Arthrobacter globiformis: one gene and its partner. The protein of the gene in region 1 interacts with the protein of each later gene in a pairwise test. Links are inferred from orthologs where the notes say so. Each region holds a gene or a part of one and is shown in the gene's direction. Other genes may lie near its edges.

Region 1 (4,282 bases):
CTTTGTGCTGCGTAGACTGATGAAGTGAGTACTGATACGCCGTCGTCGGAACCAGCGGAAACCCCGCCGGCTGCAGCTGCAGCGACGACGCCGGAAGTCGGGGTGCGGCGCAGGAGCCGGCCGGAAAAGAAGGTGGAAATCACCGACCCCAAGGCGATCCGGGCCCTGGCCCATGCAGCCCGCCTGGAGGTCATTTCCGAGCTGTACTCCACGCAGTCCAGCCGCACGGCCACGGAACTTGCCCAGCAGACAGGGCTCACCCCCAGTGCGATGAGCTACCACCTGCGGGCGCTGCAGAAGTGGGGCATCGTGGTTCCGGCCGAGGCGTCGACCGACGCCCGCGAACGCCGGTGGAAGGCCGCGGGCACGGACTTTGCGATCAACTCGGGCGGGGCAGTGGCCGGCCCGGACTTTGCGGTGATCGACCTCGAACTGGATGCGTTCCGCCGCCGCGCCAGCGCCTACGCCCGTGCCCGGGACGAACAGCGGCAAAGCGGTGAGTCTGGGGAGCCGGCGCCGGCGGTGCTGCTCGCCAGCAACCTTCTTTACCTCACGGCCGGGCAGCGCAGAGAACTGACGGAAAGGGTGTTTGAGCTGCTCCGGAACTATGAGCTGGACGATCCCAACCGCATTCCACCGGGCGCCGAGCGGATCGCCACCATGTGGTCCATGATTCCGGACGACCGCACTCTGCCGGGGGCACCAGGCGGCCGCGGCGGCACCTGACGGGCGTGGGGGACGGGCCTGTGCCGGCCCGCTGGGACCTGGCCGTGCGGCCGGCAGTCCCGGCCGTGACGGGGGCCACCGTTTTCCACATGACAGCGCAGAATTCTGCAAAATATGGTGAACTAGGCCAATATGGGCTGATCTGCCCGAGCAACCTTTTTCTGTAGGAGCACTGTGCCAAGCAAGGCCAAAACCGGCAAGAAACTCGTGATTGTGGAGTCTCCGGCCAAGAGCAAGACCATCGCCAAGTACCTGGGCGAGGGCTTCATCGTTGAGGCCTCCATCGGTCACATCCGCGACCTGCCGCAGCCGTCCGAGCTCCCCGCGGACCTGAAGAAGACCTCCCTCGGCAAGTTCGCCGTCGACGTCGAAAACGACTTCAAGCCCTACTACGTGGTCTCCCCGGACAAGAAGAAAAAGGTGGCCGAGCTCAAGGCCCAGCTCAAAGACGCCGACGCGCTCTACCTCGCAACCGATGGGGACCGCGAGGGCGAAGCTATCGCGTGGCACCTCCTGGAGGTCCTGAAGCCCAAGGTCCCCGTATACCGGATGACCTTCGGCGAAATCACCAAGGAAGCCATCCACCGCGCCATGGACAACCTGCGCGACGTCGACGCCGCCCTGGTTGACGCGCAGGAAACCCGCCGCATCCTGGACCGCCTCTACGGTTACGAGATCTCCCCGGTGCTGTGGCGCAAGGTGGCGCGCGGGCTGTCCGCCGGCCGCGTGCAGTCCGTGGTCACACGCATGGTGGTGGACCGCGAACGGGAGCGCATGGCGTTCAAGTCCGCGTCCTACTGGGACCTGACCGGGCAGTTCGGTGCCGATGCCGGCTCCTTCAAGGCCAAGCTCGCCGCCGTTGACGGTGCCAAGGTGGCCACCGGCCGGGACTTTAATGACGACGGCGAACTCACCTTGCGCAACGTTGCGCACCTCAACGAGGAACTCGCCACCTCCTTGGCCGCTGCCCTGCAGGACGCCGATTTCCGCGTCCGCTCGGTGGACACCAAGCCGTACACGCGCCGCCCCGCAGCGCCCTTCACCACCTCCACGCTGCAGCAGGAGGCCGGCCGCAAGCTGCGGTTCTCGTCCAAGAGCACAATGCAGATCGCCCAGCGGCTGTATGAGAACGGCTACATCACCTATATGCGTACGGATTCCTCGGCGCTGAGCGACGAGGCCGTCACGGCCGCGCGCCGCCAGGCTGCCGAGCTGTACGGCCCCGAATACGTTCCGCAGTCGCCGCGCGTCTACACCAGCAAGGCCGCCAACGCGCAGGAGGCCCACGAGGCCATCCGTCCCGCCGGTGACTCCTTTCGCACCCCGGCGCAGGTTGCCAAGCAGCTCAGCGGCGACGAGTTCCGGCTGTATGAGCTGATCTGGAAGCGCACCGTCGCCTCGCAGATGGGTGATGCCAAGGGCTCCACGGCCACCATCCGCCTGGGCGCGGTGGCCTCCGACGGCCGCGACGCCGAATTCTCCGCCTCCGGCACGGTCATCACGTTCCCCGGCTTCCTGGCCGCATATGAAGAGGGCAAGGACGAAAGCCGCGGCGACGACGATTCCGACGAGGCCCGCCGCCTGCCGAACGTCGCAAAGGGTGACGGACTGACCGCCTCGGAGATCATCGCCGTCGGCCACGAAACCTCGCCGCCGCCGCGCTACACGGAAGCTTCCCTGACCGCCGAGCTGGAAAAGAAGGGCATCGGACGCCCGTCCACGTACGCCTCCACGATCTCCACCATCCAGGACCGCGGCTACGTGCGTAAGCAGGGCTCAGCACTGGTGCCGAGCTGGATCGCGTTCTCCGTGGTGCGGCTCCTCGAACAGCACTTCACGGACTATGTGGACTACGAGTTCACGGCCGACATGGAAGGCGACCTGGACAAGATCGCCAACGGCCAGGCTGTGGGCGCGGCCTGGCTCAAGCACTTCTACTACGGTGAAGATGCCGATCCCGGTCTGCTCAGCATCGTGAACAACCTGGGCGAGATCGACGCCCGCGAGATCAACTCCGTGCCCATCGCGGACGGCATCACGCTGCGCGTGGGCAAGTTCGGACCCTACCTGGAGAGTTCGCTGCCCACGGTGGACCCCAAGACCGGCGAAGTGGTGGAGTCCGCCCGCGCCAACGTTCCGGAGGACCTTGCCCCGGACGAGCTCACCGCCGCGAAGGCAGTGGAGCTCATGGAAACCGCGGCTCCCGAGGAGCGGGTCCTGGGTGCCGATCCGCACACAGGCCACACGGTCGTCGCCAAGAACGGCCGGTACGGCGCCTACGTCACCGAGATCATCCCGGAGATGACCGAGGAGCAGCTGGCCAACCTGCCAGTCGAGTATTACAAGAACGGCAAACCCAAGCCGCCGAAGAAGCCTGTCAAGGCCAAGCCGCGCACCGGTTCGCTGTTCAAGTCGATGACCGTGGAATCAGTCACGCTGGACGAGGCGCTGCAGCTCATGAGCCTTCCGCGGGTCCTCGGTCAGGACGCCGAAGGCAACCCGATCACCGTGCAGAACGGCCGCTTCGGCCCGTACCTGAAGAAGGGTACGGACTCACGGTCCATCGGGTCGGAAGAGGAAATCTTCACCATCACCCTGGAGCAGGCGCTCGAAATCTACTCCCAGCCCAAGCAGCGCGGTGCCCGAGCCGCGGTGCCGCCGCTGGCCGAGTTCGGTCCGGACCCCGTGTCGGAGAAGAACATCGTGGTGAAGGAGGGCCGCTTCGGTCCGTACATCACCGACGGCATCACCAACATCACCGTGCCCCGCAGCACCTCGCTGGAGGAACTGACCCGGGAACGCGCCGTCGAACTTCTTGCCGAGAAACGGGCCAAGGGCCCGGTCAAGCGCACCACCACGCGCAAGGCCCCGGCAAAGAAGGCTGCAGCGAAGAAGTAGAGCCCGCTGGAATAGCGGGGCGAATTGCGTCGTGCCCTGTGACGTGGTCGAGTAGATGCATGACTGAACAGCCGGAACCCGCAGATACCACGCCGCTGAACGACCTTGAAGAGAAGCTGGCCCGGGGCGGCCAGCCCGACGCAGATCCGGTGGACGTGATCCTGTCGTTCCTCAACAACGAGGTCTACATCATCAGCTCCGACGCGCTCGAGGGCGAGGACTCGCAGGTTGAGCCGCTGGTGCTGGGCAACGCGGACGGCCAGCCGGTCCTTGCCGTGTTCTCGCACCCCAGTCGGGTGGACGCGCAGTACCTGGAGGCCGCCCCGAACGTGCTGGGCACGCAGGGCGCGGCGATCATCGCCAACATTGGCGATGAGCTGGGCATGGTCATCAACCCGGGTGCGGCCTACGGCTTTGAGATCAACCCCGAGGGCATCGCCAACATCAGGCGCGACTTCAAGCGCGCCGATGAGGTGGACCCCAACCCCGCGGGTCTCGAAGGCGAGTAACTCATCGCGGCCGCAATGTAAGCGACGGGTTGCGTCCGCTGCGCCGGCGGGGGGAATAATGGCAGGATGCGGCTAGGCGTCCTCGACATCGGTTCAAACACTGTCCACCTCCTGCTGGTGGATGCCCACCCCGGCGCACGGCCTGTGCC
Region 2 (3,274 bases), 1.5 Mb from region 1 along the record:
TGTCCATCAGGATGCCCGGCCAGGGCGGGAACCCCGCGGCACCCAGCAGGGGCGCAATCCGGTCTGCCGTGGCGAGATCAGAGACCGCGAGCTGCAGGTCGATGACGTCCTTCGCCTCGAGGCCGGGAACCGACGTCGATCCTATGTGGTCCACAGCCAGGATGTCCTCCGGCGCCGCGACCTTCAGCCGCTCGGCCAGGCCTGCAGCCTGGCGCGGCCAGTCGGAGTTCGGCGTGGCCAGGACTGGCGCGCCCCTGCGGGCGGCCACTGTGGCCTGGCTGATGTTCCGCGCGAAAGGCAGCAGCCGCTCGTCCCACAGCCCGTCCACCGCTGCCAGCAACTCCTCGCGCGTGCCCGAATTGGTGAGGACCACGTCCGCCGCGGCGAGCCTGTCCTGCCGGGACGCCTGCGCGGCCATCCGTGAACGGGCATCCGCTTCAGTCATTCCACGGTGCTCGGTCATGCGCTGCAGCCGGACATCCTCGGGCGCATCAACCACCAGAACGAGGTGGAAGTTACTCTGCTGTCCGGTTTCCACCAGGAGCGGAATGTCCTGCACCACCACCGCGTCCTCCGGAGCGGCCGCTATCACCGCCGCGGCGCGTTCCCGGACCAACGGATGGACGATGCCGTTGAGCTCCTCACGCCGTTCCGGCTGCTGAAACACGATGGCACCGAGGCGCGGCCGGTCGAGCCGCCCCTCGCCGTCGAGGATCTCCGGGCCGAACGCGTCCACGACGGCGGCGAGGCCAGGAGTACCCGGTTCCACGACTTCACGGGCGATCGCGTCGGCGTCGACGAGCACAGCCCCCAGCTCCGCCAGACGTGTTGCCACCAGCGACTTCCCCGAGGCGATGCCGCCCGTCAACCCAATCTTCAGCACTCCCCAAGACTAAACTGAACCGGTGGCAGACGAGGCAGTTCCAACACAGACAGAGACGACACAAAGCAGGCAGTCCGCGTACACCACCCTGGCTGCGGGGGACGGATTCCGCCACGAGATCGAGATCAAGCGTTCCCGGTTCATCACCGTGCTGCACCGCGCGGCGACCGAAGAAGACGCCCGCGCCCTGGTGTCCGAACTCCGCCGCGAGTTCCATGACGCACGGCACCACTGCTCGGCCTTCGTGCTTGGGCCGGACCGGGACATCCAGCGCTCCAGCGACGACGGGGAACCCTCGGGCACGGCCGGGATCCCTATGCTGGAGGCCCTTCTCCGGCGGGAAACTGCCCCAGGGGTGACGGACCTCAGCGACGTGAGTGCCGTCGTCGTGCGCTATTTCGGCGGGATACTGCTGGGAGCCGGCGGGCTGGTGCGCGCCTACTCCGATTCTGTCTCGACGGCGCTCGAGTTGGCTCCGATGGTGCAGCGCCGGCGGCTGCGCATTTGTGCCGTGCGGGTACCGCACACCGCGGCCGGGCGGCTCGAGAACGACCTGCGCAGCGCGGGCTATGCGATGGCGGAAACCGGCTACGAAGCCCAGTCCACGGTGCTGCGGCTCGCCCTGCCGGATACGCCCGATGACCTGGCGGCGGCCGCCGACCGGCTGGCCGCCTTGACCGCCGGAAGTGCGGCCCTCCAGCGCGAGGGCACGGAGTGGATTGACGTCCTGCGCTGACGGCTGATCCAGGAAATCATCAGCTTGCTTATGAGTTTTCGCTTTTCTAGGGTGGACCTGTAAGGCATCACAGGAAAGGAGGACTCATGTCAGAGCACAACATCACCGGCAAGAGGGTCGCGTTTCTGCTGACGGACGGCGTGGAGCAGGTTGAACTGACCAGCCCGTGGGACGCCGTCAAGAACGCCGGCGGCGAGCCTGTCCTGGTGGCCCCGAAGAGCGGCAAGCTGCAGGGTTTTGAGGGCGTAGAGAAGGGTGACACCTTCGACGTGGACCTGACCCTGAAGGACGCCAATGCCTCGGACTTCCATGCCCTGGTGATTCCGGGCGGCGTGGTGAACGCCGACCATCTCAGGGTGGACAAGGACGCCCAGGCGTTTGCGCGGAGCTTCTTCGAGCAGCACAAGCCGGTGGCGGCCATCTGCCATGGCCCGTGGCTGCTTATTGACGCGGGCGTCGTCAAGGGCAGGAACCTCACCTCGTACCACACGCTGGCCACGGACCTTCGGAACGCGGGCGCCAACTGGAGCGACCAGGAAGTCGTGGTGGACCAGGGCTTCGTGACCAGCCGGAAACCGGACGACCTCCCGGCATTCAACGACAAGGTGCTGGAGGAGATCGCCGAAGGCGAGCACGCCGGCCAGACCGCCTGACGCAGCCAATCAGGCAGCCTGCGAGCAACAAACTGCGGGCAACAAAAAAGGTGGCCGCCCCCTTTCGGGGACGGCCACCTTTTTACTGGCTTTCAGCCAGCGCGGGGCAATTAGTTGCCGGTCAGCTTCTCGCGCAGAGCGGCAAGAGCCTCGTCCGAAGCAAGCGTGCCTGCACCGGAATCGGTGGCAGCCGGCTCGGAGGAGTAGCTGGTGGTGCCGGAGTCGCTGTCCCCGGACGTCGCAGCAACGGCGTCGTCGGCAGCGTGCTGGGCAACCTGCTTCTTGTGTGCTTCCCAGCGGGTCTGGGCGTCAGCGTACTGCTGCTCCCAGGCTGCGCGCTGTGTTTCGTAGCCTTCAAGCCACTCGTTGGACTCGGGGTCGAAGCCCTCCGGGTACTTGTAGTTGCCCTCTTCGTCGTACTCTGCGGCCATGCCGTACAGAGCCGGATCGAACTCGGTGCTGTCGGCGTCAACGCCCTCGTTCGCCTGCTTGAGGGAGAGGGAGATGCGGCGGCGCTCGAGGTCGATGTCGATGACCTTGACGAACAGTTCGTCGCCAACGGAGACAACCTGCTCAGCCAGCTCAACGTGGCGGACAGCCAGTTCGGAGATGTGAACGAGGCCTTCGATGCCGTCTTCGACGCGGACGAACGCACCGAACGGAACCAGCTTGGTGACCTTACCCGGAACAACCTGGCCGAGGGCGTGGGTGCGGGCGAAGGTCTGCCACGGATCTTCCTGCGTAGCCTTGAGCGACAGGGAGACACGCTCGCGGTCCAGATCCACTTCGAGGACCTCGACGGTGACTTCCTGGCCAACTTCGACAACCTCGGACGGGTGGTCGATGTGCTTCCAGGACAGCTCGGAAACGTGAACCAGGCCGTCTACGCCGCCCAGGTCCACGAAGGCACCGAAGTTGACGATGGAGGAAACGACGCCGGGACGGACCTGGCCCTTTTCCAGCTTGTTGAGGAAGGTGGAGCGGACCTCGGACTGGGTCTGC

Evidence for each region. Proteins that work in one complex are often made in the same cells at the same time.
Region 2: the proteins of topA (region 1) and QFZ23_RS12975 interact in binary tests that used the Escherichia coli proteins (3 or more experiments, as listed by UniProt). The link is inferred for Arthrobacter globiformis from one-to-one orthologs.

Annotation. Positions count from the first base shown.
Region 1 is NZ_JAUSZX010000001.1:4,282,689-4,286,970, reverse strand. Bases 501-3,824 are described here. They hold topA (type I DNA topoisomerase), read left to right. Parts: upstream 501-900; coding sequence 901-3,624; downstream 3,625-3,824. Other genes in these bases: QFZ23_RS20060 (SseB family protein), read left to right, coding at 3,684-3,824; QFZ23_RS20070 (ArsR/SmtB family transcription factor), read left to right, coding at 501-726. In the rest of the region: more of QFZ23_RS20070, read left to right, coding at 25-500; more of QFZ23_RS20060, read left to right, coding at 3,825-4,133; QFZ23_RS20055 (Ppx/GppA phosphatase family protein), read left to right, coding at 4,200-4,282. UniProt on the Escherichia coli protein: Releases the supercoiling and torsional tension of DNA, which is introduced during the DNA replication and transcription, by transiently cleaving and rejoining one strand of the DNA duplex.
Region 2 is NZ_JAUSZX010000001.1:2,774,998-2,778,271, reverse strand. What follows is about bases 1-2,795. They hold QFZ23_RS12975 (YigZ family protein), read left to right. Parts: upstream 1-971; coding sequence 972-1,619; downstream 1,620-2,795. Other genes in these bases: rpsA (30S ribosomal protein S1), read right to left, coding at 2,383-2,795; QFZ23_RS12970 (type 1 glutamine amidotransferase domain-containing protein), read left to right, coding at 1,706-2,272; coaE (dephospho-CoA kinase), read right to left, coding at 1-883. In the rest of the region: more of rpsA, read right to left, coding at 2,796-3,274.